DNA from 2 places in the Veillonella sp. 3913 genome. Region 2 is predicted to be linked to the other one. Evidence: a T-box and tRNA genes for the amino acid it is inferred to sense, from the RefSeq annotation. Region 2 holds a T-box; the other holds one or more tRNA genes.

Region 1 (15,989 bases), on a different contig from region 2:
AACAAACATTATGAAATACCGTTTGTGAGGGGGTATGCCGTGCTCTTCCCTTCATCTTATTTAGTTAACACCACCACAAGGCTGCATAGCGTCACAAAAGACGTCTTAGCCTAAGATCGCTTTCATATCTTCTTCTGGTGTTGTAATCGGATGTAAGTTGAATTTTTCAACTAAGATGCCAAGTACTGTGCCGGACAAGAATTTTGGCAAGGATGGTCCGATGTAGATGTTGCGGATACCTAAGGACAATAATGTTAATAGGATACATACCGCTTTTTGTTCGTACCAAGACAATACTAATGTCAATGGCAATTCGTTTACGTCACATTCAAAAGCGCCTGCTAATGCTACCGCTACTTGGATCGCAGAGTATGCATCGTTACATTGACCCATATCTAGGATACGAGGCAAGCCACCGATTTCACCGATGTTAAGGTCGTTGAAACGATATTTACCACATGCAAGAGTCAATACCATAGTATCTTCTGGAGTTTGTTTTACGAACTCAGTGTAGTAGTTACGGCCTACTTTAGCACCGTCGCAACCGCCTACCAAGAAGAAATGTTTAATAGCGCCAGCTTTTACTGCATCAATTACTTTGTCAGCTACGCCAAGTACTGTACCATGACCGAAACCAGTTGTTACTTCTGTACCGCCGTTGATACCAGTGAATTGTTGTGGCTCTTTGTAACCGCCTAATTCAATAGCACGCTCGATAACTGCAGAGAAATCTTTTGTACCATCTTCGTTGTGTTCCACATGACCACAGCCATCGAAACCAACCATGTCAGTTGTGAAGATGTTTTTAATGTATGTTTGTTTTGGTGGCATAATGCAGTTTGTTGTGAACAAGAATGCACCTGGAACGCCATCAAATTCTTTTTGTTGGTTTTGCCATGCAGTACCAAAGTTACCTTTCAATTGAGGATGTTTTTTCAGTTCAGGGTACGCATGACATGGAAGCATTTCACCATGTGTATAGATGTTAACGCCTTTGCCATCAGTTTGTTCCAATAACATTTTAAGGTCATGTAAATCATGGCCTGTTACTACGATGAAAGGACCTGGTTCTACTGTTAAAGGTACAGTTGTTGGAACTGGAGTACCGTATGTAGTTGTATTTGCTTTGTCTAACAACGCCATGCAAGCAAGGTTGATGCCACCGAATTCCATCAATAGGCCTAACCATTCTTCTGCGCTGTGGTCTTTCGCCATTTCTACAAGGCCTTTTACGAACCAAGCGTCAACTTCTGGATCATTGTAGCCCAATACTGCTGCATGCCATGCGTACGCAGCCATACCACGCATACCTAATAATAATGTGGAACGTAAGGATACGATGTCTTCATGACCTTTCCACAATTCTTCCCAATCAAAGTTAGGAATATTAGCATCTAATTTGTTGTGCGCATTGTTGATCACATCGATAAACTCTTGTACACGATCTTCGGAGAAGTTTACGTTTGTTACGCACATGAATAAACCACGTTTTAACAATTGTACGTTTTCTAACGTTACTTCTGTAGCTTGCATTGCACGAGCTAAACCGATCAACGCCGCTGTTAATTCGTCTTGTAAATTTGCAACCGGTGCTGTTTTACCACATACACCTTGTACTGTACAACCATTTGGTTGCGCTGTTTGTTCACATTGGAAACAGAACATACTCATAATAACCTCCTTGGGAACTTTGCCCATAAACATGTTTCCTACAACATACTTTGTTTTAGATATCGTTTCTATACACAACCATCCTATAAAAGGAGTGCATAGCATTATCTTGTTATCTATGTTTTTAGTATAGTATACTGAAAGCAGAAAAAACGTATCCTTGGCTACATTTTATATAGTTTTCCCTATACTTTTATTCATGCTATAATGAAAGTACAGAAATAAAGTATACTCTCTAATTTAACGGAGGTCCTATGTCGACATTACATCCTACATTAGAAACATACATGAATACGATTCAACAATCCCCCTTATGTGCACATATTACACCAGAAAATTTGTCACTTTTTTTATCCCATGCAAATGTGAAAGTGCAAAGTTTCAAAAAAAACTCCTTCATCGCCATCGCCGGTGATCCTATGGAAGGCATTGGTATCTTATTAGAAGGTCGTGCTTTGTTAACGCGAGAGAACATGTTAGGACAACGAACTATCGTAACGGAGCTAGAGCCGTCCTCAATGTTCGGGGAAGCTTTACTTTTTAGTAACCATCCTCTGTGGCCTGCTACGATTGAAGCCACAAAAGATGCGATCGTTTTGTTTTTACCGATTGAAACTTTCACCAAAGCATTTCCGGACTGTCAAACTTGTCAAATCCAATTGCTCACGAATCTCATGCATGACCTATCCGAAAAGGCTATGCAACTGACCCGTAAAGTACATTATTTATCCCTCAAAGGAATGCGCGAGAAAATTTTTGCCTATTTTATGGACCTTCACCGAGTGCAAAAAAAGAACATCCTCACCTTACCACATAATCGGCAAGAAATGGCAGACGTCCTCAACGTAAGCCGCACCGCACTCAGTCGTGAACTGGGACGTTTACAAGACGAACGGATTATCCAATTCCACGGCAAAGAAGTAGAGTTAGTGGATATTGAAACCATCGAAGATTTTTCATTTTAATATAAAAGGATACTGCCTTAGCAGTGTCCTTTTTTCCTTCTAAACTGACACTTCTCCTACGTAAATTCTGCATCTATTAACATGAAATCCCCTACTGCATCCGATTCTTTCGTCCGGAAGTGTAGGGGATTATTGTATTCAATTTTATTCCTAGTGTCGTCCAGAAGTATCAAACCAAGGAGATACATCAAATTGTTCGTGAATAGTAGCACGTACCATAGCACTGCCCAAATAAATGCCTAGCAAAGTGAGATGCAAACGACTAAGCGGTGCTCGATCATAAATATGACTAAAATCCACTAATAATGGAGAGATACGTTCCAATACTTCATCAAACGATGTACTATCCCAATCAACGGCCTTACCAAAAGCAAGACGAGTTAACCCATTTTGGATACTAATATCTGTGAGTCCAGCTCGTTTGAATAAGCTAGGTAACATATATTCATCCACAGCCATCAATTTCAATAATGAAGAGTTAATACTTTCTACGACAATAGGCATCTTAACTGGCGTATCTTGTACTATAAAAGCTAACTCTTCATGACTAAATCCACGGTAATCAAATACAAGAGGATAGGAATTTCTCATAATTTGTTGAAATGATAAAGTGTCCCCAAAAGAAATACAACGCAAATATTCTAATTGTTGATACATATCTTCTTTTCGTGGCAAATCACTCATGAATGGTTCAATATACTTTTCCAAATAATGGCGGAAATTTTCTACCGAATAGTTATTAGAATTTTTAGAATACTGTACGATCAATGAGATAGCTAATGCTTGCAAATGTCCCACTTGTAAATGTACTAAACTCTTCAATGCATCAACAGCTACCAAATATAATGTGCTAGATTGAGGTTGTTCCACCACATCTTTGAAAGTTTCTAAGAGGATTTCTTTCATCCACTCAGTAGAATTCGCTACATACGCCTTTTGTACATGTAATAAACTTTCTTGTAACGCTATATTTTCAAATAAATGCGTAGTTTCTTCCTCTGATTCAGTATCTAATTGCGCCAATATGGCTTCTGTAATCTCAGTAACCTTTTCTTCAGATTCAGGATTTAAAATACCGAATGCAGATTTATATTGAGCTACCGCTTTATCTAGTAATGTTTGCTCTTTTACAGCTAGTTTAATAGACGCCTCTGGTTGAGCCTCTATCGTCTCGGTAATCATACGTTCCGTTACTTTTGGCATAATTCTAGTCGCATCTTCTGCTTCTTCCGGCGGTTGTTCTTTCACAGCACGGACTAATTCTTCTGAGACTATACCTTCTACAAAATCATCTTCCACAGGATCTACGGATAGTTCTTCGTCTCGAAGAGCATAGGGATTTTGAAATGTCCTTCTTTGGTGTTCATAAGGATCATCATATGATAGCGAATCCACTATTTTGTTGCTAGTACTTCCTTTCTTATCCCGAAATAAGAAGTAGCAACATAAAAGAAATAGACAAATCACTCCTAAAATAACCACATATGGTCCATATCGCAATGAAAGTTCTATTAATCCATCCATAGAAAATCCTCCTAGTTATACTGCAATGTTATCTGTCTTTACTATCCTTATTATACCGATTTATGTGTATCTTTAAAAGTACTATTCATACTTTTACCTATAAAAAAGGAACTACCCTTAGGTAGTTCCTAGCGTGGTGGACGATGACAGGATCGAACTGCCGACATCCTGCTTGTAAGGCAGGCGCTCTCCCAGCTGAGCTAATCGTCCATATGGTGACCCGTGGGGGAATCGAACCCCCGATACCGCCGTGAAAGGGCGGTGTCTTAACCGCTTGACCAACGGGCCATGTTGTAAGTGGTGACCCACCCGCGACTCGAACGCGGGACACCCTGATTAAAAGTCAGGTGCTCTGCCAACTGAGCTAGTGGGTCATGATAGTATACTAACCGAAAGTAAGTTGGCTCCTCGAGTAGGACTCGAACCTACGACCGATCGGTTAACAGCCGATTGCTCTACCTGCTGAGCTATCGAGGAATGAACAAACTGGAGCGGAAAACGAGATTCGAACTCGCGACCCCCGCCTTGGCAAGGCGGTGCTCTACCGCTGAGCTATTTCCGCATGTATGCAATCCTGGTTTTCTTTCTTGCGACTGCTCATTTATAATACCAAAAAATTTGGATGGTTGTCAACATATTTTTAACAAATATTTTTTTGTTAAACAGCATATGATAACTTCATCCTATCAACATATAATATTGTTATATTTTCAATATATTAGACAACCTTGATAGACAAGATACAAAAAAGATTGTAGCACACTATCAGGGATATAGCTTGCTACAATCTTTACTATTTTTTAAAACATCTCATTTTCAAAACCATATTCGTCGTCCAATATGGCCACCAATTGTTCTCTCAATTCTGGTAACTTTTCTTTATACGTGCTCCAAATAAGTCTATAGTTATTTTGTCCATAATTATGAGACAACTGATTTCGCATGCCTTTAATATTTTTCCAAGGAATTTCAGTATGGCTATCCTTAAAATCTTGAGAAACCTTTCCTAATGTCTCTGCAATTACTTGAATTTTATATAGCTTAACAGACGCATCTAACCTATCTATTAAATCCAATACATCAACTAATATATCTTTGTTCTCCATAGATATCACCATATATATGAATCATATCTCTATATAAATTTTCTTGAAATCGTTTAGTCAATTTATTTCCATCAGTAAGCAAATCTACATCCATTTGCAACACTTCTTTTAAAGTTTCTAAAAGGCCGCCCACTTCAAACAAACTAATACTATCATTATCAAAAACTACAAACAAATCTACATCACTAGTTTCTGTAGCCTCACCACGAGCATAAGAGCCAAAAAGATAGGCTGATTTCATGTGATATAGCTCTAGAACCGGAGCAATTAAGTTACGAATCTCATCAAGTGTTTTCATACTACTTCCTCCTTTTCTATATTATACCACATAATTAGTAACTATTACCGTCCATCCTGACGCTTAGATCCTGGTCCATCGACGGCTACATTTACGCTAGCTTCGCCGAATGTTTTCATATCATTTAACATATGCATACCCGCATCAAGGACGGATAGCCCCATGGTGGATCCTAAGGCTTCATCCATTTCAAAGCCATAGAACAGATGCGGCTTGATTCCCAAGTATTTCATTTGTGCTGCTTGCACTGGTTCCCCTGTATGGACAGATGGGAACACGTAATCCATGACTGCTTCGTTGATACATTTTGCAGCTAGTACGGCTGCTCCTGTTTCCGCCGTGTCGAAGACCACTGCCATACGATGGCTAGCCGCCCCCAGGATAAGTCCTGTTAAGACCACCACGTCTGGAGAGCCTACGGTGGCTAATACATGCACGCCGTCTTGGCTCGGCAAATCGTGTTCTGCCAAACTGGCGGTCAACTGTTTTGCCTTTTCTTGAATGCTCAAAGTGCAATTATTCTCTGCCAACAACTCTGCCATCGGATATCCTGTGATTCCTGCTGTGACTGCCAACGCTGAAAGTAAACTTCTTTCACCGACAGTACCGATAGCTATCGTTTGGTACCCCTTGTGGCTCAATTCATCTGCCAAGGCAAAGCCTACTTCTAAACCTTGTTCTACGATGTCAGGTGTCAACGCCGCATGCATGCGGAAAAATTTAGATCCTTTGGCTAATTTATGTTGACGCACACCTTCGATGTGACTTGTATCTAATTCTAAGCCTGCATCCACTAAGAACACAGGAGCGCCAATTTTCTTCGCTGCTCCGTGGGTAGCAGAATGTCCAGAGGCTAACCGTTCCATAGCTTTCAAGCTTTCCACGCCATGTGTTTGGTTTTGTGGTCCATCTACAGCGATATCAGCTCCTACGATAACAACAGCATGGCGAAGATTATTAGGTTTTTCCTCTTTCAGAATCCCTGCCATACGCTCTGTAATCCCCTCTAGACGTGCCAAGGAATACAATGGTTTTGTTAGGTTGTCGATGCGCAAACGGCATTCCTCCATGGACGGTTTGTGCAATGGTTCGATGACAAAATTACGCATGGTGCTCACCTCCTGCAACTTCGCGGAACATGTCCACGGCTAAGTTCAACATTTGCATTTGCATGGATCCGCCTGTGGCCTCACCCAAGCAGAATCCAAGGTCCACATAGGCCTCTAAGCCCAATGTTTTCAGCGCATCTTTATGAGCTTTTTCAGCGGACAAATGAGATGCCATCACGTAATCCATGGTGTGCGGGTTCATAGCATGCGCAATGAGGGCGCAGGCTGTGGTGTTGAATCCATCGATGACCACCAACGCATGGTTTGCCGCCGCTCCTAGGATAACACCTACTAGGCAAGCAAACTCCAAGCCCCCTACGGCAGATAAAACACCCAATCCATCTGTAGGTGGAATATCTGCATATTTTACTAGTGCATCGTAGACGACTTTTTGTTTCACTTTCAACCGTTCGTCCGAAATATTCGTACCTCGTCCCGTTGCTTCGTTCGCTGAAAGTCCGGAGAACTTCGCTGTAATGACTGCACTGGACGTAGTGTTACCAATGCCCATTTCACCCACTAGGAAAGTATTGAATCCTTCTTTCACCTTCTCTTCTACGAAAGCAATGCCCACCTCAACGGCCTCAATAGCTTTATCCATAGGCATAGCTGGTTCTTCTAACATGTTGTTCGTACCATTCGGCATTACCTTGTGATGGTGTAAGCCTGGCACAGCGGACATATCTGCCGCTACCCCTACGTCGATGACTTCAATTTGAGCACCACAATAATTCGCTAGCGCATTGGCTGCGGCCCCTTTTGGAATCAAGTAGTTCATAGTCATGTGCACTGTTACCTCTTGCGGGTAGGCACTGACACCGATTTTTGCCACACCATGGTCACCAGAGGCGATGATCATACAAGGCTTAGGAGCTGCTGGATTTACTTGATTCGTAGCTGCCGCATAATGCTCTACCATCGTCGCTAACTTACCATATGAACCGTATGGAGTCCCCTTATTCCACTGTTCCCCAATTGCTCGTTCAATCTCTTTATTCCGTGGCACAATCTGTGCCAATGTACTTTCATATAAACTCATACGTCCTCCTATGTGAAACCCATCATAAGAATACAAAAAAGCATAGCCCTAGACTATGCCAAGTTGATTCCATTATAAAGTATTTTTCGGTCAGTTTCAATTTTTATATTCATTTCGTTGTTAGAGTGGAGTCGCCCACATACATGTTGTAAAAACTGCCCTACGCGAAAGTTTTGACAACATACATGTGGGCTTCCTATACAGTAGCAAAGATGAAACTATAAAAATTGAAACAGACTGGGGGAAAATAAGCGGGAGGGAGTGGTTAGATTCCGAGTTCTTCCCAGACCACTTCATGATCGTATGTCAGCTCTCGGTGTAGTGCATGTCTAGCCTGAAGAATCCGTTCTTCATCTATCATCAACTCTTCTTCTAAATCATATAGTATTTCATTAACTATCTCACAATAATTAATATCTTTAAACATAAAAACACCTCCATATCTCTTTTTCACATCTACAGTATATCATACTTTTATACAACACTAATCCCTTTTAACAACTCACATCACCCTCTCTCGATAAATGCAAAGGAGCCCCCATGTGTTCTGTCAAAAACTTTCGCGTAGGGCAGTTTTTACGGAACACATGGGAGCGACCCTCACACTCTTCCCCCTAGGTAGCCACCCCGCTCAGAACGGTTTAAATTCCTCCTCGATAAACGCAAAGGAGCCCCCGTGTATTCTGTCAAAAACTTTCGCGTAGGGCAGTTTTTGCGGAATACATGGGGGCTTCCCCTTCGCTTTCACGATATGGAATTTAAACCGATATGAGCGAACGACCTCTCCATTTGTTTGACTGCCACCGCCACACAAATATAATCGCTCGTATAATCTCATCGATAGCCATGGCAATCCACACCCCTACAAGTCCCCAACCAAGGACGATACCAAAGTAGTAGGACAAAGTCACCGCAAAGGCCCACATGCCAAAAACACCGACAAACATAGGGATTCGAATATCTCCTGCCGCTTGTAAACATTGCACCAATACGATATTAGCACCACGTCCAATTTCTAGGAAAATTTCAATAAACAGCACAGCTTTCGCCAGATCTATAATCTCCTGATTATCTGTCACAAGTCGCATCACTGGTTCACAGGCAAAATAAAAGAAGGTACTCAATCCGACACCAATGGAAACGCCTGCTGCCGTTGTGAGCCACACACGGCGGGACACTTCTTCTTCTCGTTTAGCCCCCATAAGGAATCCTACCACGATTTGCGCTGCATTGGCCAAAGCAATTGTATACATATAGCAGAAAGTAGCGATGATATATACATACACTTTCGTTGTAATCACCACGAGCCCCATGAGGTTCACCATTTTCATGATAACTGTCTGTGACAGTTGGTATGACAAGGTTTCCCCTCCGGATGGTACGGAAATAAACAGCAATTGTCGTAGCGTTTCCCAACGGAATGGGCGAAGATACTCTACTTTCATACGGGCTGTCAACAAAGACTGATGGCACCAGATAATAATACCTAGTCCCAAAGCCTTACTAATGACCGTCGACAAGGATACCCCTAATACCCCCAGGCTTGGAATTGGTCCCCAGCCGTAGATGAGTACATAGTTCAAGATAATATGAACCACGTTCATGACAAGGGCAATCCACATAGCAATACGAGGCATGGAGTGCCCCCTAAATACAGCTACATAGGTTGTGTAGATACCTGTAATAGGAATACTAGCCGCCACGATATTCAAATAGAGTGTGGTTTCTTCCATAATCTCCGGAGGTACGCCAAGCCATTCACAGAGAGTCTGATGAAAGATAATGACTACCGCCCCTGCGATAACGCTAAACACCGTATGAAAGACAACGCTAATGGTGTATACTTCGTCGATTTTATCCGGGCGCTTAGCTCCCAAATATTGAGCAATCAAAATGGTAGTCGCCGTACTCATCACAATAAGCAAAAACAAGATGACATTAATAATCTGATTCGCATTGGCTACGGCTGCCACCGCCGTTTCTGCATACTGGCTGAGCATAAATTGGTCCACATTACCCAATAACATTTGTAAAAATAATTCTATAAAGATAGGGACACTCAGTGCCCCCACAGATAAAGATACGCTCTTTGTTACTTTCATTCTAATTCAACCTTCTCTAATGCGCCATTCTCCACTAAAGATTCCCAAGCAGCCACTAGACGATACCGTGCCTCCACTTCAGCTTCTTTCCAATGTTCTCCCTCGGGAAACCATTCACTAGGTACCTGACTGCATTTCGTAAAATTCAAGGTATATCCCATGGAGCGCACTTCTTTAGACACCCACCATGCACCTATACGGTCACGACTGTCTAAATAGACTGTATCTAAACCCGTTTCGGATACCCAAGATACAATCTCAGGCCAATACTCCTCAGGGATGACACTCGCTCCCAATGTGTCTTGCAACGCTTGATTCGCCACTTCCAAGGGATTGTCTACCCCTACACCTGGTGTATTTTGTACTTCCTCTAGCACTTGATCCACTATACTTTGTGCTGTGTCCATCTTACTATCGCTCCTTTCTATGCTTGTCTTTTATATCTATCTCTTACTATTCCACATTTATAAGACCATGCTGAAAGTTCTCCCATAGACATGCCCTGTTTCATTCAAACATCTATTGCTATTATATCACAGGCTATGCGTATAGCCTATATTGAAAGCCTTCCCTCGTATTACATTGCAATGCATGCATCGTTCACGCTATTTCACTACTAAGCAAAGATATGGATAGGTACCTGGGTTGTACTATCAAGCACATTAGCTCTTATCTATGGGCAGGCATGGATAAAGAGCGAGGTTGCACTTTCAAATATATTAGTTCTTATCGATTGTCAGACTCGGCAAACGATCTCGTATCTGTTTCGCTCGCTCTAAGTACTGCCCTAAACTATCTCCATTGTCATCCGCATGGAGCAATTGTTTTACAGCAGCTAATTCTTGCTCTACTTGTTCAATGGCTTTCAACACATTCGTACGATTTCCGTAGATAATTTCTTGCCACATACTCGGCAAACCACTGGCGGTACGAGTGCTGTCTCGTAGGCCTCCCGCCGACAAGCTCATGCGCTTATCTCCCAGTTCATCATTACCTACGGCGGTAATCATGACGGATGCCAACATATGCGGCATATGGCTCACCATAGCCAAACACCCATCGTGGCGTTTCATGTCCACGTATTCGATACGAGACCCTACGGCACGCCCCATATCGGCTAGTTCCTGTGCCACTGTGGCATCGTATGCTGGTTGTTCCTCATCTTCTAGGACAATCCAGCCCATTTTCTGAAAGAGGTCTTTATGGCCTTCTTCATAGCCACCTTTTTCAGAACCCGCCATAGGATGCACGGACACGAAGTGAACGCCCTCTGGGATATGAGCGTACACGGCATGAGCAAATTCATCTTTCGCACTGGACACATCGGTCACCACTTGCCCCGCCTGAAACAGATGGGCTACTTTCACAAAAAGTTCACTATTTGTTTGTGGCGGCAAGGCAAACACGACCATGTCTGCGCCGGTGATAACAGGTTCTACCGCTGTGAAAGCCTGTGACACACAACCATCAGCCAAGGCGAGGTCGCAAATTTCCTGACGCCGCGCGTAACCGATGACATCATATGTCGTATATGCTCGTAATGCTTTTGCTAGAGAGGCCCCTAGCAATCCTAATCCAATAATACCAACCGTTCGTGCCATCTATTCCTCCTACACGCAACCTCAAGAAACGTATCTATCTACCCTATACAGGCTTTAAGATGCCCCCACTTACTAATAAGGTACAGCTACTTTTACAAGCATCTGTACCCTTCATTCTGTATTTATTAGTTCTACCACGAATTATAGATTCGGTCAACTTTTATTTGTAGCGCGACCTTTATCCCATGCCAAGATAAATATTGTAACAATGATAAGGGTCATACCTATGATATCCCACTGTGTGAACTCATTGCCCAACAACAACCATGCCAGTACCGCTGCCGAAATAGGTTCTATGGATGAAAGTATCGATCCCGTCACAGCACCTACTCGTCGCACCCCTTCTAGGTATGCATTAAAAGAGACTACTGTGCCAAAAATGATGATACTCCAAAACCCACCATAGGTCCACCAATCCCACACAATCCCTTCAGAACTTGGTTGTGTAGCAATCCACGCAAAGGCCCCTCCGATAAGCATGCCAAAGCCCACGATAGGTGCCGTACCATACTTTTTCAATAGTGGCACTGGTTGCAGCGTATAAATACCAACTGCTACAGCAGATAGCATCCCCCAGGTTAGAAGTGTATCATCTAACGCTGATATATCCCACACACCTTGTAAAGCAATAATCGCGGTCCCCACCGTAGCTAGTACTACACTGACTACTTCTGCCACCCTTGGTAACGTTAAGCGTGTAATAGATATGTATAAAATAATCAATGCAGGACCTACATATTGTAAGACCGTCGCAATCCCTGCCCCTGCATAGGCAATCGCTTTAAAATAGGTATATTGGCACATCCACATACCAAGGACACCAAATATAACCAACCGCAATGTATCTTTCCAGTCAGAAAAAACCTTAAAAATAGAAGCTCTTCCTTGGTAAAAGGCCGCTACTACCGTAATCACACCAGCAATGACAAGGCGCATAGCTACTACCCATTCTGCCGACATCATCCGCTGTTGTTGCACAAATTGTGAGCACATTCCAGAAAAGCCCCATAGAACGGCGCCTAATGCAATTAGTAACATACCTTTCATTACATATGCGTTCATAGTCCCTCCTTTTACAACCCTTACAAATTATTAACAATTCACGGAATATCTAATTACCATCATCGCTACATCATGTCTGTGTCTGTGTAAGATTATATAGCATCATAATGTGCAGTCAACGCCTAATCTTATTCGGCTAATAGACTTTTATGAATCTTTACCACGACCTTGCGAATTTCTTGTACCTCATTCGGTGCAATCAAGGTGCGATGCAATTCTCCAGGATAAAAAATACAATAATCCCCTGGGCGTACATCAATTTTTACCATGCCACTTTCTGTAGGATCGTAAAAGTAACAATCCTTGTCATCAAAAGCCTCAACCACGTCCGGAAAAGTTTGACGAATGAGAATCTCCATTTGCTCTTCTCCAGCTACTAGAAATTGCACATCCATGTAATCCTTGTGCCCTTCAATCTTCGTCTCCTCATAGACCCTTGTGTTTACAATATCCACATTGGCATACATCAAGTCACCCTCTATGGGGTAGCGACCACCTGCAAATGTCGTGAAATCATGCGCTTTCAAAAACTCAAGAGCTCGCTCTACCGCTTTCGGATACCGAAACTGTGTATAATCAATCGCAATATTTTGATATATCATGACTTACTCCTTTATCTCCGTATATAAAAGGCACCCCACAGCGCCCTATGAATCGTATCTATCTCTATCTACTATACTAGCAACACCATATAAGGTCAAACACAAATTCTGAGAATCCTAGTAATACAAAGCCACCCTACAGCATTCCATTATTCCCTAAATTATGCCACACAAGAAACTCTACTTTTATTCTCTCACAAACTATGCTATACTAAAAACAACAAAGGAAGAGCCACCAACGTGCAGCTAGCGTTAGGCTCATCTCAAGAACTATAGAAGCAGAAATTGCCTAACGTGTTAAGGTATGATAGACCTTATACGTTAGGCTTTTTCATTGTCTATTTTACTAGATCAATGAGTTGAATTATTGAGAAACGCCGTTACGAGTAGTAGCCTTGTGGCGTCTCTTTACTAACTAAATTACACATACGCAAGAAGAGCACGGCATGTTCCGGAGCAAACCTAACCACTGTATCAGTTTGCGGAGGAATGTGTCGTGCTCTTCCCTTTGCCCTATTCAGTTAAGAACGCCATAGGCTGCATAACCTAACAAGAGACGATACATTATGAAATACCGTTTGTGAGGGGTATACCGTGCTCTTCCCTTTTGCATTAAGTTAAGAACACCACAGGCTACATAGCATCACAAGTTACGACTCTTCGTGACCCGCAAATCCTGCAATGATTGTTTCTGCTTGTTTATGTGGCACTTCTTCGTATCCATTGAACTCCATATTAAACACACCTTGTCCTTGTGTCATGGAGCGCAATACTGTTACATAATCTAGCATTTCCACCAATGGAACTTGGGCTTTCACCACAGTGATTCCTTCACGTACACCTTGGTCCATACCGAGTACGCGACCACGGCGGCTATTCAAATCACCCATGATATCGCCCATAAATTCTTCTGGTCCGATGACATTCACATTGTAGACTGGCTCTAACAAGATAGGTTTCGCATCAGGCACACCTTTTTTCAAAGCTTGAGCTGCTGCCATTTTGAATGCCAACTCCGAGGAGTCCACTGTATGATAGGAACCGTCTAATAATGTCACTTGGATACCAATCATTGGATACCCTGCCAAAAGACCTTTTTCCAACGTTTCACGAACACCTTTTTCTACAGCTGGAATGTATTGACGTGGCACAGCACCGCCAAAGATTTTGTCGATAAACTCGAACTCACCTTCATATAATGGGGCAATACCAAGTTTCACATGACCATATTGACCATGACCACCACTTTGCTTTTTATGTTTACCTTCTACTTCCACTGTGCCACGAATGGTTTCACGATATGGAATATACGGTGTTTCTAATTTAGCACGCACTCCATATTTGCGTTCCATTTTTTGTAAAATATGTTCTAAATGGACATCGCCCATACAACGCACTTGCATTTGACGACCTTCCACATCTTTCACCACTTCACAAGTTGGATCTTCTTCAGAAATACGTCCCAAAGCATTCGCTAATTTTTCCTCTTCCCCTTTTTTCTCTGGTACCATAGCGATGCGGTAAAGTGGTTGTGGGAAACGAATTGGTGCATATTGTACTTTAAATTCCGCTGTACCAAAGGTATCTCCTGTTTTCGTTTCTGCTAATTTAGGAATGACTACGATATCCCCAGCTTTTGCTACCTCTACTGGCACTTGTTGTTTACCAATTAAGGTTACCATTTTACCCCATTTTTCTTCTACATCACGGGTCACATTATAGAGTTTATCTCCTACTTTCAATTCCCCAGAGAATACACGGACAAAACTTTGTTTTCCTGCAAATGGATCAAGGATTGTTTTAAATACGAAACCAGTAAACGGTTTATCTGCCACCACGATATGTTCCTCTTGAGAGTCCACACCGATAGCGGTCATCACTTTTTTCGTTGCATCTGGCATATAGCGGATCATACGATCTAAGACTTGGTCCATACCTATACGGCTCAAGACAGTACCACACATGACAGGACATACACGGCCCGTCAACATGCCTTCACGCAAACCTTGACGAATTTCTTCTAAGGTCAATTCTTGTCCATCTAAATATTTTTCTAATAATGTATCATTACCCTCTGCAGCCGCTTCCACAGTCATTTCACGAATTTCTTCTACTTTATCAGATAGCTCTGCCGGCACTTCTACTTCGGTCATCTTACCATTTTCATAGACATAGGCAGTGCGTTTTGCTACGTCTACGACACCTTTGAAAGTAGGCCCTCCACCGATTGGAATTTGCAGTGGCATAATCGCTTTACCAAATAATTCCCGCATCTTTTCCAAGGTGCCAAAGAAGTCTGCTTTTTCAACGTCCATTTTATTGATGAAAGCCATACGAGGCATTTGTAATTCTACGCCATACTCCCAAGCACGAATGGTATCGATTTCTACGCCTGTACCAGCAGATAATACCATAAGCATGCCGTCTGCTGCACGCAAAGCAGACCGCACTTCCCCATGAAACTCAGAATAACCTGGAGTATCGATGAAGTTAATTTTATGACCTTTCCATTCACAAGGCGCCATGCCTAATTGGATAGTGACATTCCGTTTAATTTCTTCTGGCTCAAAGTCCATAATATGTTTATTATCTTGACCTTTACCAACAAAGTCTACAGCACCACAAGACAATAATAATGCCTCTACTAATGCTGTTTTACCCGCCCCGTCATGGGAGACCACCGCCACGTTTCTGATCAAATCACTAGTATATTCTTTCATGAACATCGTCCTCCTTTACAGCCGAAAACAGTCTATTGTTTAAGTAATTCTACATACTTTTATAAACTCCTTTGAATATACTGGATTTTATATATGCAAATTACGCATAGTATAGAGTCATGTATGAAAAAAACTAGTATCACTTATAGTTACCTATATATCCGTTACTTCTCTACTAAACTAAAATTTT
Region 2 (15,989 bases):
TTTATCTTTTACAGTAATCATTTGTCCCATCGCCATCGCACTGCGACTATCGATGGTAAAGTCTTCATTGAACACATGGTAGGTCACGCCTAGAGAACGAGCCGTTTCCTTGATCACATCTAGAGCGCTCCCTTGAGCTGCTGTTACAAGAGGCACTCCTTGTTTGATGATACCTGCTTTATGGCGGGCAATCTCCTCTACGGTATCTCCACAGTACGCTTGATGGTCAATGGTCACATTTGTAATTACTGCCACTTCTGGAGTGATGACATTCGTAGAGTCTAGTAATCCACCTAAGCCTACCTCGATAACGGCATAGTCCACACCTTGTTCTTGGAAGAATAAGAATGCTGCTGCCGTCAAGATTTCAAATTGTGTGGGTGCTTCCACACCGCGATCCATAATAGTTTTCACAGCATGACTTACACGTTCAATCAAATCAGCAAAGGCCTCTTCTGTAATACAGGCCGTATTCACACGCATGCGCTCCGTGTAGGATTGCAGATGCGGGGACGTAAATGTCCCCACTCGAAGCCCGCTCATATACAAGCCATAGGTAATATAGGTAGATACAGATCCTTTCCCATTCGTTCCTGTGACATGGATCGTTTTATATGTATGTTGTGGATTTCCTAGCTCTTCTAATAGCGCTGTAATCCGTTCTAATCCTGGATGAATCCCAAAGGAGGCTACCTCTTCTAGGTAGGCAATCGCTTCCGTATAATTCATGATGGATCTCCTTATGCTAATGTTTTTAAGAACTCTTCACGTTCGTTCAAGGCTTGTTGTTTTTGTTTGTATTCTTCCAATTTTTCTTTTTCTTTCGCTACTACTGCTTCAGGAGCTTTCGCTAAGAATCCTTGGTTGTTCAATTTACCTTCTAAACGAGCGATTTCTTTCAATACTGTGGCTTGTTCTTTGGCGATACGTTCTTTTTCTTTGTCTGCGTCAATTAAATCTTTCAGCAACAAGTACACTTCTAAGCCGTTCACCACAGTTACTGTAGCGTTTTCTGGTTTTGGCGAATCTGGTGAAAGTACTGTCACTTTTTCTGCCCAACCTAAGGTATGGAAGTAATCACCATGGGTTTCTAAGATACCTTTCAATTCTTCTGTAGCAGGCACCAAGATAACTTCAGAACGTTTGCCCATTGGTACATTCATTTCTGCACGCATGTTACGAATACCTTTGATGCCGTCCATCATCACATTCATATGTGCCGCTGCAGAACCGAAACCTTCCATGGATAATGTACTTGGCCATGGAGCGACCATGATACTCTCCCCTTCATGTGGTAAGTGTTGCCAAATATGTTCTGTTACGAATGGCATGAATGGGTGCAACAATTCCATCATATGACGAAGAATGGATACCAATAGGTATTGAGCTGTTTGACGGTCACGACCACCTTCTTTGTTGTATAAACGAGGTTTTGCTAATTCAATATACCAGTCGCAGTACGTATTCCAAATGAAATCGTATACAGCGCTCGCTGCTTCCCCTAATTCAAATTTATCAAGGTTATTCGTAATGTTTGCGACTGTTTTATTGTATTCTTCTAGAATCCATTTATCTGCCAATGTGTAATCTTCTGCGCTTGGTACGAAGCTTTCATCAAAACCTTCTAAGTTCATCAACACAAATTTAGAGGCATTCCAAATTTTGTTGGCGAAATTACGATTTGCTTCCACACGTTCCATGTAGAAACGCATATCGTTCCCCGGTGTATTGCCTGTTACCAAGGTAAAGCGCAACGCATCGGCACCGTATTCTTCGATCACTTCTAATGGATTGATACCATTGCCCAAGGATTTACTCATTTTGCGGCCTTGGCTATCACGTACTAGGCCATGAATGAATACGTGTTTGAAAGGAATTTCTTCTTTAAATTCTAAACCCATAAAAATCATACGAGCTACCCAGAAGAAGATAATGTCATACCCTGTTACCATGACGCTAGTTGGATACCAATGTTTCACTTCCTCTGTATTGTCCGGCCAACCCATTGTGGCAAATGGCCATAAAGCGGAGCTGAACCATGTATCTAGTACGTCTGGATCTTGTTCTACTTTGCCATGGCAATGTGGACATTCTGTCAATGTTTCTGTCGTTACAATCGTTTCCCCACAATCTTGGCAGTACCACGCTGGGATACGATGTCCCCACCACAATTGACGAGAAATACACCAATCACGAATAGACTCTAACCAGTTGGTATATGTTTTAGTAAAACGTTCTGGTACAAATTCAATAGATTTATCACGTACCACTTCTAAGGCAGGTTTTGCCAATGGCTCCATAGATACAAACCACTGTTTCGACACCATAGGTTCTACTGTCGTGTTACAACGAGAACAATGACCTACACTATGCCCATGTTCTTCCACTTTTTCTAATAAACCTTGAGCCTCTAATTCTGTCACTACTTGTTTACGCGCTAATTCACGAGGCATGTTCACAAAGTGACCTGCTCCTGCATTCATGGTACCATCTGGGTTCATCACCACGATACTTTCTAAGTTATGGCGTTGTCCCATTTCAAAGTCATTAGGGTCATGAGCTGGAGTGATTTTTACGCAACCAGTACCGAAAGATTGGTCTACGTATTCATCGGCAATGATTGGGATATGACGATTCACAAATGGAAGCAATAATTCTTTGCCTACTAAATGGGCATAGCGCTCATCGTTAGGGTTCACCGCTACGGCTACGTCACCAAACATCGTTTCAGGGCGTGTGGTAGCTACTGTTAAAAATACATCTTCTTCCCCGATCACAGGATATTTAATATGCCATAAATGACCATTTTCATCTTCGTGTTCTACTTCGATATCAGATAAAGCTGTCAAACAATTAGGGCACCAGTTAGTGATGCGTTCACCACGATAGATTAACCCTTTTTCATACAATGCTACGAAAACTTTTAATACTGCTTCATGATAGCCTTCATCCAAGGTAAAACGCTCTCTCGTCCAGTCACAAGAAGCACCTAAACTACGGATTTGTTTTACGATGGTGCTACCGTACTCTTGTTTCCACTCCCATACACGTTTCAAGAACTCTTCACGACCTAAATCATGACGAGATTTTCCCTCTGTTTTCATGATATTTTCTTCTACTTTTACTTGCGTTGCAATCCCTGCATGGTCTGTACCAGGCATCCACAACACGTTGTAGCCTTGCATACGTTTCGTACGAATCAAAATATCTTGCAAGGTGTTATCAAGGGCATGACCCATGTGCAATTGACCTGTTACATTTGGTGGCGGTAACACAATGCTGAAAGGCTCTTTATTTGTGTCCACTTCCTCATGAAAGTACCCTTTCTCTTCCCAATATGTATACCATTGTTGTTCAATCTCTTTTGGATTGTAAGTTGTGAGATTTTTATATTCCTTCATATGTCCTCCTAGTTCAAATATATCTTTACATTCCTACCCTTCAATTAGCATATTTCTATGGTAAACTTGCAAAGTCGCAAAAATGATAGATATTCTTTCTATATACAAAAAGACCCCTTCGTCCATTAGGACGAAAGGGTCTATACTTCCGCGGTACCACCTAGATTATTGCCGTAGCAATCACTCATTATCGTTAACGCTGATCAGCGGGCATACTTACTCTAGTTCACCATGCCAACTCCGAGACTACCCTCTTTCTATTACATACATTGTTCCACCAACCCAATGCTCTCTGTGATGCGTTCAAAAGATTTTTCCTCTTCTTAGTCATTATCTATATAATATTAGTATACGTGAAAGCATGTAACACCGTCAATATATCCGTCCATAAATCTATCTATATTTTTACAACAATCATCTATCTATAACATAAATTATTTTGCAAAGGATACATTCATTTCGTCCAAGGACTTTGTCAAGCTCGGAACATACACTTTCAAAAATAAATTCACCTCTGGTAAATTCATATCCTGCAAACGCTTATAAATACTGTCATAGGCTGCATTAAACTCATCATTACCAGCAGCTTTTTCTGTGACGCATTTCATAAATGCTGACATCGTATCTGCTGCTTTAATTAAGACTGCATATTCATCAGAGCTACCTAATAAAGCTTCCTCATAGCACGGTTGAACCTCTTCTGGTAATGTATGCCACAAAGTTTTATTTGCCAACTGTTCTACTTCTCCATAGAGAGCACGCAACTTAGGGTTAAAATATTTTACCGGTGTCGGCATATCTCCTGTAAAAACTTCACTCACATCGTGATACATAGCCAATACCGCTAATCGGTTCACATCTACAGCCCCATCAAAATAGGTATTCCGTAACACCCCTAATTGGTGCGCAATCATAGCTGTTTCCAAACTATGGCCTTGTAAGTTTTCTACTTCTGTATTGCGCATTAAGCTCCAGCGTTGAATATATTTCATACGCTGCAATAGCGCAAAAAAATGACTCTCTTCCATGATAGACTCCTCCTCAATGATTATATAATCTATTATACTATCCTAGTTCTTTTTATGGTACTATAACTATATAAAATAACATGTTACTTACTAGGAGGATATATGCCCAATTACAATCAATACAAGGTTCCTACTACACTACGTAGTGGTGGTTACGTGGACATCCATAGTTCAGCCATTACCATTACCTATGATATGCCCTATTATGCCATCAGCACAAGCCCTTTCAACGGTGGCCTACACCATGTCATGGCAGTACGCAATCAGCAATTAACTTTTTTTGTCAATAATGAAAGTGAATTACCTGGTGGGTCCACCTCTGCCTATTTAGCAAAAGAATGCGTACAGTTAGACTTACCCATCCATTTTTGTACAGCCTTATTGACTAGTGCCTCTATGAATCGACATGCCTATGTATGTTACCAAGAAGGAACTATCATCGTAGAAGTCATTGCCACCGCCGGTGTTGAAAAAACAGCGCATCGAGCAGGCGATGGCTACACATACTACGAAAAAGATGGAGTTTTTCACGCTGGAGGCACCATCAATCTCTTAGTCTTTACTAATTGTGCACTTACTGATGGAGCACTTACAAAATCACTTCTCACAATTACCGAAGCCAAAACAGTGGCACTTCAATCTATAGGAATCACTAGCGTTCTATCTAATCAGCCTGCCACTGGTACATCCACAGATGGCGTCATCATGACCATCGATCCAAATGGAGCGCTCCTGACAGATACAGGAACCTTCTCCCAATTTGGTGACACCTTAGCTAAAGCCGTGCGAAGTGCTATAGAAAAAGCATTAGAAAACACAGCTACCTTGGATCTGTAAATATTATGGACTTATTTGCTACCATTTCGTTAACCTAGACCTCTATAGAATGCATAGCAAGACAAGAGATGCCTTAATAGAGTGCAAATAAGTTCTCTAAATCTTCTCGACTTCGTTCTTGTTGTAAAGCCAACATCAAAAGAATTCTAGCTTTCACAGGTGACAAGGAATCGCTAACGATAAAGCCTTCTTTTACATCTGATGAATTACTGGACACAATACCATTTCCAATGCGAGATGATCGTACTTTGGGAATGGTAATTTTTTTGAGCGTATCTCGTACAGCCTGTGGCAATGTGCCATGCCCAAAACCACCCACAATTAACCCTTGTGATCGACTTGCTACCATAGTTAGTATTTCTGTATCCATACCTCCATAGAGATTCACAATTCCCACTTGTGGCAATTCCACTTCTTCACGCAAAATAAATTCGCTGTCACTTGTATGCTTACGACATGGAGTATAGTAAAAATAAGCCTTTCCATTTTGTATACACCCCATATGGCCTAATTGGGTATTTCCAAAGGTAGCCACATCGGTGGTATGTAATTTTGCTACTTCTCTAGCGCTATCAATGTATCCATTCATCACTACAAGAACACCTTGGTGGATAGCACTTTCACTGCGCGCCACTTGCACTGCTTGCAGCAAATTCACCGGACCATCAGCACTGAGTGCTGTAGCAGGACGCATGGAACCAGTCATCACAACCGGTTTCTTCGTATGTACCGTCAATTGCAAGAAATACGCAGTTTCTTCCATCGTATCTGTGCCGTGGGTAATAACAATACCACCTATATCATCTCGCTCAGCCACTTCATTCACAAGTAGTGCTAACCGTACCCACCGATAAGGGCTCATTTCAGAACTATCTATGTTAGAGAATTGCACACTTTCAAAAGGACCATACTCATTCAAAGCAGGCACAGCCTGTATCAAATCATACACGCCTATGGATCCCGCTCTATATTCCGTTAATGCACTAGACCCATTTCCTGTACCTGCAATGGTACCTCCTGTGCCTATAATCATAATCTTTGTATCCTTCATGTGATAACCTCCTTTGAAATCACTATTCTTATTATAGCATTCCTTGGCACACCATTGACATAGACTTTCATCATAAAAGAATCATTTATTCTTATATTGACCCCTTACGGCTAATAGAGTATAGTTATTTTATTGAATATTTCATCCATCCTAAGAAAGGGTTTATTATGACACATACTAACTATACAACTAATGTATTACACTGGTTCCGTGAAATCAGTCAAATCCCTCGTGAATCTGGTAATGAGCAGGGTATTAGCGATTTTCTAATGCAATTTGCCAAAGATAGAGGTTTAGAAGCAGAACAAGACGAAGAATTAAATGTAATCATTCGTGCTAATGCAACTGCTGGCTATGAAAATCATCCATCTATCATTTTACAAGGTCATATCGATATGGTGGCAGAAAAATCTGACACATCCACTCACGATTTTTCCAAGGACCCCATCGAGCTGATTGAAGAAGGTGAATGGTTGCACGCCAACGAAACTACTCTAGGTGCCGATAATGGCATCGCTGTAGCGATGGCACTGGCCGTGCTAGATGATCCAACCATCCCGCATGGACCTTTAGAATGCCTATTTACCACTAATGAAGAAACAGGTATGAATGGTGCCATGGCTGTGAAAGGTGACCGCCTACACGGACAATATTTGCTCAATATCGATACAGAACAAGAACATGAATTCATTGTAGCCTGTGCTGGGGGCTGTCGTTTGGACCTTACCTTGCCAACGAACGCTGTACCAACACCAGCTGGATTAACTGCTTTGAAAGTCTCCGTAGATGGACTCCATGGTGGTCACTCCGGCATTGAAATTGGTGAACAACTTGGTAATGCTGTGACAATCCTAGCTCGCTTATTAGTGGAAGCACAACAAGAATCCCCTATTTCTTTAAGCCATTTTACAGGTGGTTCTAAACATAACGCGATTCCTCGCTTTGCAGAGGCAACTATTCTTTGCCAACCTTCTGATGCAGATGCATTACAAGCTCATATTCAAGGCAACGCTGAGATCATTCGTCACGAATTATCTCCACAAGATCCAAATCTACAAGTGAAAGTCACTCCTTGTGACACACCTGCTACAATCTATAGTGATGCACAAGCACACACCTTCTTGCAATTCTTATACTTAGCACCTCATGGTGTATTTGGTATGAGTAAAAAGTTAGAGGGCTTAGTAGATACCAGCAACAATATCGCTATCGTAGAAGATAATGACACACAATTAGATATTCTTATCTCCGTACGTAGCTTGACTATGAGTCAACTAGCATACCTACGTGACCGCATCATGACATTGGCAAAAGCACATGGCTTCACGGCTTCCGAGCAAGGTCGTTACCCAGCTTGGGAATACGAACGTGGTAGCCGTTTAGAAGAACAAGCGATTGCTCTATACAAAGAGGTAATCGGTGTAGAACCTCATGTAACAGCCGTGCATGCAGGCCTTGAATGTGGCTTATTAAAAGCACAATTACCGAATACACAAATGATTAGCTTTGGTCCTACTATCTTAGGCGCTCATACTCCAAAAGAACGGTTACACTTGCCAGCAGTAGATACAGTATCTAAATTCTTATTAACCTTATTAGAAAAATTACAATAACACCATACACAAGGGGGATCGCTACGCGATTCCCCCTGTTGTATACACATCATTATGAATGTCCTGTCCTTTGTATATTCTCTAGCACAACAAAAGAGCTGTACTTACATGTCACATAGACATGCTAGTACAGCTCTTTTTAATAGGAAAAGCTACATCTACCATCTAGGCAGACATACATCCATCTACTTATTACACAGGAATCCAAGACGTCCCAAATCATCTAAAACACCATCTACAACGGTACGACCAGCTATTTCTACCACTTTTCCAGATGATTCTGTTTCATTTACTTTTAATTTTTCATCTGCCAGTACATAGAGTTCTTCTAATGTCTTTGGTGTTTCTAATTCTTTCATCATCAGCACATGTCCAGAGTTAAATCCAGTGATGCTGTCGTTGTATAAGTCGGAGATATTGATGAACTTATGACCGCCTCTATCCACAACAGTTTGTACATAATTAGCCATCTCTTTTGGCACTGTGGACATACCTTCTTGGAATGTAGTAATTTCTTTTTTCTCCGTCACAGGTACAATGAATCCACATAACAAGAAACGAATGAGCATACTGTATAATTCTATTTCATTGTATTCTGCACCATTCTGCAATCGTTCCAGTTCTGCTTTACAATCTGCGACATTAAAGAATTCTCCTTTTCGGCATTGATTTACAATGGCTTGCTCTATAGAATTGTCAGTATCCTTCAACTCTTTACCTTTATTAACCATACCAAAATACAAAGAATCTAAAGTTTCAATTAAAAACTCTTCAGTATGACGTAGTAAATGCGCTTGCGACTCGTGGCATAATAGGGAACGACGGAATTGTGTGTCATAATAAAAATCTAGAATTTGTTCCTTTGTATTCCAATCTCCGTCTGACATAGTATTAATTAATTTCCTACGTTCTTGTTTCATCCAAGTAATCGCCGACAATTGGAAATCTGTATCTGCTACATATACCATGTTATAGTTTTTAGCTCTCTTAATGAAATCACTCACATATACCGGATCATTGATAGGTTCTAAATATTCATGAGCAATATAATAGGTTTTATGATCCAATGCCGAATCAAAGCTATTTGTTTTCCACTCCAAGGTAGGAACAAGATCTTTAGACTCTTTAATAAGCTCATTCATATGATGTACAAAGGAAATTCCTTTTTCTGTACGTTCTAATAAATCCATACCTTGATCATTTTGTGTGGCAAATATCATCATTTCACGAACTTGATTCAATCGATGCCAACCTGGGTATACGTTATAAGAAATATAGGCTACCCCACGTTCGGACAAGTTTACATTACAGATTTCTAAAATTTTATCTTTTACCACATCTGGCACCCAAGACCAAATCCCATGAACGATAATATAATCAAAGGTTCCAAAGTCTTTGTCAATTTTTAGAATATCTTGTTCTACTAATTTTACATTTTTTAGCTTCATAGCGTTGATGATTTCGTTACCAATTTCAATTTGAGATTCGCTAAGATCAACCCCTACAAAAGTAGCCCCTTGGTGATACACAGCCTGCCCAATGATATTCCCACCCATAGAACAACCTAGTTCTAACACGCGAGCCTCTTTAGCTGGAACTGGATTTAACCCCCACAATTTTGCCTTTGCTTCTAAACTATTAATGGAGGTAACCCCAAAAGATTTAGATGGATACACTAATTCATTATAGGAATTTTTTAAGTGTTCGATTACCTCTGTTTCTTCTTTTGTAATCGATGTGTTTTGGTTTAACTTCATTTATAATTCCTCTCTTATATTTTCTGCATAGAACAATCTAATCTATAAGGTCATAACATTTCTTATATTCAATGTGATCAATTTAATTATAGCAAAGTATCCTAATTTTTGCGAATGTTCTATGGACTTAGTTTATGATACCTCGTATTCATTACCCATACTATGAAGACTACTAATACAGGTACCAAGTATCCTATACATAATACTACTTAGCTATTAAAACTCTATCCATAGAAGCAAAAAAATACCTAACCCAAAACTTAGGTTAGGTATTCTTAATGCATCCAATGATATTCTATATCATAAGAATCTGTCACTAGGTATTATTCTGCAATTTGTACTGGCACAACAGTAGTCGCTTCCAATACATTGCCTACTCGTTTCGGTACCACAGTGTTATCTTGTGCACGGTACACCGGTTGGTTCACTTGTACAGGTACTACAGTCGTTGTTTGTTTGAACTCTGTATTGCCTGTACGTTTCGGTACTACTGTATCACTTTGCGCCGCTTGTGCAGATACTTTCATAGTCGATGTTGATCCTGTATGTTGTACGCGGTCTTGGGACCAAACGGCACCCATCACGCTAGATGTACTGATAATTGCCACTAATATTGCCATAATAAATCGTTTCATTGTATTCTCCTTGTATAACTTATATATCTTATTCCATCACTTAATCTATATCTATATCTATATCCTTCGATATACTTATATAGTAACATACGCCTAATGATACTACAAGGGAATTTACAAACCATAATCATTCTTTATTATGATAGATGTGTTGCAATTATGATATAGTTCCATATTATAATTCATCACTATGTAAAGTTATGTGCTTGCATATAAAGTGAGACTATCGTATTTAAAATAAAAACTATTAATGCCCTTCTTTAACTTGGAAGATCTCCCCAGTAATAGCATCGATTTTAATTTCTACTTCCCGTGTTAAGGTTTCCCCATCGATTTCATAATGAGCACGACCATGATCTGTATCGAACTTAACTTTTTCAATTCGATAGTCAGGGTATGCTGTTTTGAAGATTTCCATCGCTTTTTCTTGCGTAATTTGTACTTGTTGCTGCGTTGCTTGTGGCACTACAGCTCCAGTTTGTTGTACAGCATTATTTGTCGTTCCTGCTAGTGTCCCATTCACCACTGGCGCTACTTGGGCTGATCCTTTTACAGCTGGAATGGCACGTGTATACTGTTCACGATCGTGATACCAAAACCACCCCATTGCACAACCTGTCACGATTACGCCTACTAAAAAAGAAATAATGCTTCGTTTCATACTATGTCTCCTTACTCAAATTTCACATTCTTAATACTCACATAGAAATTGGCGACCGCCTATACTAGATTTGCATAGTACATTAGTATAATATGTCTGCATAATACATCTACATAGTATATCTACATATTTCTATATGGTTTATAGTAATATAGTATCATACCTCTATTTCTGTGGGCAAGGGGGGTAAATCCAAACTTCATCAAACTTTTAAATTACTCCTCTTATACTATCCATCATTACAACATCTAGAAATCGCAAAACATTATGTCTCTATATTAGCATTCTATGATATCAGAGTTCTGATTGAACCCTCACAGTACATCATAGATTTTATAATGTCCTAACACTTGCAAGTAATTAGATAGTTCTCGCACTTCTGTTAAAGCTTGTTGTACTACTTCTTCACGGCCTTCCCCTTCTATATCAATGTAGAAAAAGTACTCCCACGGCGTGTGCATACATGGTCGTGACTTGATATTCACCATGTTCAGCTGATGATTTTCAAAGACTCGTAATACTTTCACCAGTGCCCCTGGCGTATTCGATGTTTGTACAATGATACTTAACTTATGGGCATCATGAATCACTACATCCTTGTGGGTAATAATGAAGAATCGTGTAAAGTTTTCCTTGAAGTTCGCAATGTCTGATGCCAATAATGTGAGTCCATATAGTTCTTTAGCAGATGCATTAGCAATGCATGCTTTCGTGATATCCTGTGTTTCGTTTACGTATTTTGCGCTCATGGCTGTATTGTTCATAGGTGCTAATTGCCATGAACTATGAGTTGCCAAAAATTGCGAACATTGCATGAGTGCTTGCTCGTGGGAGTACACTTCTTGAATCGTGTCAAGGCTGGCTCCCGGTATCCCCAGCAAACTATGGCTAATACGATGTCGCACTTCTCCTACGATGTGGATATTCTTATCTTTGATTAAATCCGTACTATCTCGCACTTCTCCGACAATGGAGTTTTCAATAGGCAATATAGCATAATCGATGCGCCCTTCGTGAACAGCCTGTACGAGCTCACGATGACTTTGACAGCGCTCAATCCGTTGTCCTTCCACGGATCCGCCCTTTTCTATATATTTTGAAAGTACATTCTGTAACACTTCATAGGCATAGGCCCCAGGTACGCCTGTATAGCCTAGCACAGAGTGTGCCAACTGTAGATCCGTAACTCGTTCATCTGGCATAGTAACTCCTCCTATATTCCGTTCCTAACATTGACATATGTACTCTATTATACACAAAAGTACACTAAACCTTAACCAGTATATATATTTCTTGTGAGATAGGTCTGTACAGACCTTCCTCTTTTCCCTAAAATTATACATAGCTACTTTTCTCTAATCCCCTCATAGCGCCCCTAGGCGATGTTAGTGGTATCTAGACAACAATATATGAAAAAAGCGCGGCATGCTCCGGAGCAAACCTAACGATAGTATCAGTTTGTGGAGGAGTGTGCCGCGATTTTTTATACCTTATATACTCTTACATCTTATCCTAAGTGCGCTATGACAGCATCAGTCATGCCTTGTGTATTCACTTTCGTGAATCCTTCACGGTACATATCACCTGTGCGATAGCCCGCATCAAGAACGGCTGTCACTGCTTGTTCGATGGAATCTGCTACTTCTGGCAAGTCCAAGGAGTAACGACACATCATAGCAGCAGACAAAATCGTACCTAATGGATTGGCAATGCCTTGTCCTGCAATATCCGGTGCCGATCCATGGATTGGTTCATACAAGGAAGTACCTGTACCAATGGAAGCAGATGGCAATAAACCAAGAGATCCAGAGATAACAGCCCCTTCATCGCTCAAGATATCTCCAAATAAGTTCGTTGTCACTAACACATCAAATTGACCTGGGTTTGTTACCAATTGCATAGCTGTGTTATCTACATAGTAGTAATCCATGTTGATATCTGGATTCGCTTCTGCTTTTTCTTTCGCAATTTTTCTCCATAAACGAGAAGACGCCAATACATTAGCTTTATCTACGCTCACCACTTTGCCAGATCGTTTACGAGCTGTTTCCACAGCTACATCCATGATGCGTTCTACTTCATAACGAGCATAGGTCTCTTTGTCCCAAGCAAACTCTGTTGGGCCTTCTCCTTGTGCTTCTTCCCGTTCCCCAAAGTAGATGCCGCCTGTTAATTCACGAACGATGACAAAGTCAACGCTTTCTACCAATTCTGGTTTCAACGGAGAAAATTCACGCAATGCTGGATAGATTTTCACTGGGCGCAAGTTACAGAACAAGCCCAATGCTTTGCGTAAACCAAGGATGGCTTTTTCTGGACGGATGGACGGATCTACGTCATCCCATTTAGGGCCGCCTACAGCACCTAATAATACAGCATCTGCTGCTTGGCATGTATCGATGGTATCTTGTGGCAATGGTTCACCGAAGGCATCAATAGCCGCACCACCTGCTTTTTTCTCAATCCAGTTTGCTGTTACACCAGCTTTGGCAAAGGCTGCATCCACCACAGCGCGCGCCGAATTTGTTATCTCTTCCCCAATGCCGTCACCAGCAATTAGGACAATTTGTTTTTCACTCATAGTATTACTCCTGTCTTGTTTTTGCAAAATTCACCAGGCCACCTGCTTTGGCAATATTTTGCACAAATTGTGGTAGTGCCGTTCCCTGGTAGCTTTCACCAGTTGTCACATTATGGACAACACCTGTGGCCATTTCCACAGCGATTTCGTGACCTTCTTGAATGCGGTCCACAGCTTCGCCAATTTCGATCACTGGTAAACCGATGTTGATAGCATTGCGGAAAAAGATACGAGCAAAGCTATCTGCTACGATGCAAGAAATACCTTTTTCTTTAATCACTGCTGGTGCATGTTCACGAGAGGAACCACAACCAAAGTTTTTGCCAGCTACCATAATTTCACCAGCTTTCACATTCGGTGCAAAAGTCGTATCAATGTCTTCCATAGCATGTTCTGCTAATTCCGCCATATCCGCGATTGCCAAATAGCGTGCTGGGATGATTACGTCTGTATCTACATTGTCGCCGTAGCGCCAAATTGTTCCTTGAAAGTCTGCCATATTATACCTCCTCAGGGCTTGCTAAATACCCTGCTACTGCACTTGCTGCCGCCACATAGGGACTTGCCAAATATACTTCACTGTCCACGTGTCCCATACGACCACGGAAGTTACGGTTTGTCGTAGACACGGTACGTTCTCCCTCTGCCATGATACCCATGTAACCACCTAAGCAAGGACCACATGTTGGCGTACTTACAGCACAGCCTGCTTCGATGAAGATATCCATTAAGCCTGCTTTCACAGCTTGGTTATATACATCTTGGGACCCTGGGATCACGATGCAACGCACGAAGTCCGCTACCTTGCGACCTTTAAAAATTTCTGCGCACATTTCTAAATCTTCAAAGCGTCCATTCGTACAAGAACCGATGATAACTTGGTCGATTTGAATGCGGTCTTCTTTCACAATGTCTTTCATGTAATGTGTATTGGAAGGAAGATGTGGGTATGCTACCACTGGTGTTAATTCGTCCAATTGGATGGTCACTACTTGGCAATAGTCTGCATCTTCGTCTGCTGCAATCGGTTCGATAGGGCGTGTGATGCGACCTTGGATATACTCCTCTGTCACTGCATCGTATGGGAATACGCCACATTTACCGCCTGCTTCGATGGCCATGTTACAGATGGTCAAACGGTCTGCCATCGTCATGTACTGCACACCAGAACCATGGAACTCTAGAGCTTTATAACGAGCTCCATCCACACCGATTTTACCGATTAAGTCCAACACAATATCTTTACCGGAAATCCATTTGGCAGGTTTCCCTTCTAACACGACTTTGATCGTTTCTGGCACTTTGAACCAAGTTTTACCTTCTGCCATAGCAACCCCAGCATCTGTAGAACCAACGCCGGTAGCAAAAGCATTCAATGCACCGTACGTACAAGTGTGAGAGTCGGCGCCGATGATCATTTCCCCTGGTCCAATCAAACCTTGTTCTGGTAATAATACGTGCTCGATACCCATACGACCTACTTCAAAATAGTGCGTAATCTTATGTTGTCGCACAAAATCACGCATCACTTTGGCTTGTGTAGCGGATTTAATATCTTTATTCGGTGTAAAATGGTCCGGTACTAAGTAGATACGGTCTGCATCGAATACAGGCTTACCGATTTTTTCAAACTCTTTTTTCGCTGGCGGAAATGTAATATCGTTCATTAAGATGAAATCTAATTGACACTCGATCATTTGACCTGCTTTTACTTCTGCTAGCCCTGCGTGACGAGCCATATTTTTTTCTGTTATGGTCATACCCATGACATTAACCCTCCTGGTTTCCAAACTCTTGTTCTAATTCTTTTGCTAAATAAATGGCATTCACTGCGTTGATATAGGCGTTTACACTAGATTTTACGATATCTGTGCTCACCCCACGGCCTTGGAATCTGCGGCCATTGTAGTTAACTTTCACAACCGCCTCACCAAGGGCATCCTTACCCACTGTTACGGAACGGATTTGGAAATCTTCCAATACAAATGGTGTGTTCACTAACCGTTCGATAGCTCTGAAAGAAGCATCTACTGGACCATCACCAACAGCGGCATCCATGCGTTCCCCACTCGGTGTTAATACACGAATGCTAGCAAGAACGTATCCATTTTGATCGGAATGGTAATCGTGTTGTACCACGTGAAATGCTTGTTCGTGATGCATAGTATCCATCACCAAAGCGTAGATATCTTCATCGTAAACTTGTTTTTTCTTATCTGCTAAGGCTTTAAACTGCACAAATAGCTCATTCACTCGTTCTTCTTCTAACTGAAAGCCTAAATTCACTAGATGATCTTCAAAGGCATGACGACCAGAATGTTTACCTAATACGATAGACGTTTTTTCTGCCCCTACACTAGCTGGTGTCATGATTTCATAGGTAGTTGGATTATTCAACATACCATGTTGATGAATACCAGACTCA

Evidence for each region. The T-box of region 2 lies ahead of EO113_RS04575 (valine--tRNA ligase). A T-box ahead of a tRNA ligase gene usually reads a tRNA of that ligase, here a tRNA-Val.
Region 1: it encodes a tRNA-Val, which carries the amino acid that the T-box ahead of EO113_RS04575 (valine--tRNA ligase) is inferred to sense. The anticodon was not compared.

The regions. Positions count from the first base shown of each region.
Region 1 covers NZ_RQVF01000005.1:963-16,951, forward strand. Annotated here, with positions in the region: gene hcp (hydroxylamine reductase) at 106-1,671, opposite strand; gene EO113_RS06290 (Crp/Fnr family transcriptional regulator) at 1,926-2,636, shown strand; gene EO113_RS06295 (LPO_1073/Vpar_1526 family protein) at 2,787-4,160, opposite strand; tRNA gene EO113_RS06300 (tRNA-Val) at 4,295-4,370, opposite strand; tRNA gene EO113_RS06305 (tRNA-Glu) at 4,374-4,448, opposite strand; tRNA gene EO113_RS06310 (tRNA-Lys) at 4,459-4,534, opposite strand; tRNA gene EO113_RS06315 (tRNA-Asn) at 4,562-4,637, opposite strand; tRNA gene EO113_RS06320 (tRNA-Gly) at 4,648-4,722, opposite strand; gene EO113_RS06325 (DUF86 domain-containing protein) at 4,961-5,266, opposite strand; gene EO113_RS06330 (nucleotidyltransferase family protein) at 5,241-5,564, opposite strand; gene EO113_RS06335 (nicotinate-nucleotide--dimethylbenzimidazole phosphoribosyltransferase) at 5,609-6,673, opposite strand; gene cobT (nicotinate-nucleotide--dimethylbenzimidazole phosphoribosyltransferase) at 6,666-7,712, opposite strand; gene EO113_RS08180 (hypothetical protein) at 7,978-8,139, opposite strand; gene EO113_RS06345 (MATE family efflux transporter) at 8,471-9,814, opposite strand; gene EO113_RS06350 (hypothetical protein) at 9,811-10,221, opposite strand; gene EO113_RS06355 (prephenate dehydrogenase/arogenate dehydrogenase family protein) at 10,534-11,415, opposite strand; gene EO113_RS06360 (DMT family transporter) at 11,569-12,477, opposite strand; gene EO113_RS06365 (YhcH/YjgK/YiaL family protein) at 12,606-13,079, opposite strand; gene fusA (elongation factor G) at 13,730-15,799, opposite strand.
Region 2 covers NZ_RQVF01000002.1:317,173-333,161, forward strand. Annotated here, with positions in the region: gene EO113_RS04570 (folylpolyglutamate synthase/dihydrofolate synthase family protein) at 1-729, opposite strand, end outside; gene EO113_RS04575 (valine--tRNA ligase) at 741-3,401, opposite strand; T-box leader at 3,525-3,735, opposite strand; gene yfbR (5'-deoxynucleotidase) at 3,836-4,429, opposite strand; gene EO113_RS04585 (adenosylcobinamide amidohydrolase) at 4,532-5,266, shown strand; gene EO113_RS04590 (asparaginase) at 5,340-6,317, opposite strand; gene EO113_RS04595 (aminoacyl-histidine dipeptidase) at 6,485-7,930, shown strand; gene EO113_RS04600 (methyltransferase regulatory domain-containing protein) at 8,116-9,687, opposite strand; gene EO113_RS04605 (hypothetical protein) at 10,011-10,322, opposite strand; gene EO113_RS04610 (PepSY domain-containing protein) at 10,570-10,983, opposite strand; gene pheA (prephenate dehydratase) at 11,298-12,185, opposite strand; gene leuB (3-isopropylmalate dehydrogenase) at 12,491-13,564, opposite strand; gene EO113_RS04625 (3-isopropylmalate dehydratase small subunit) at 13,569-14,063, opposite strand; gene leuC (3-isopropylmalate dehydratase large subunit) at 14,065-15,330, opposite strand; gene EO113_RS04635 (2-isopropylmalate synthase) at 15,335-15,989, opposite strand, start outside.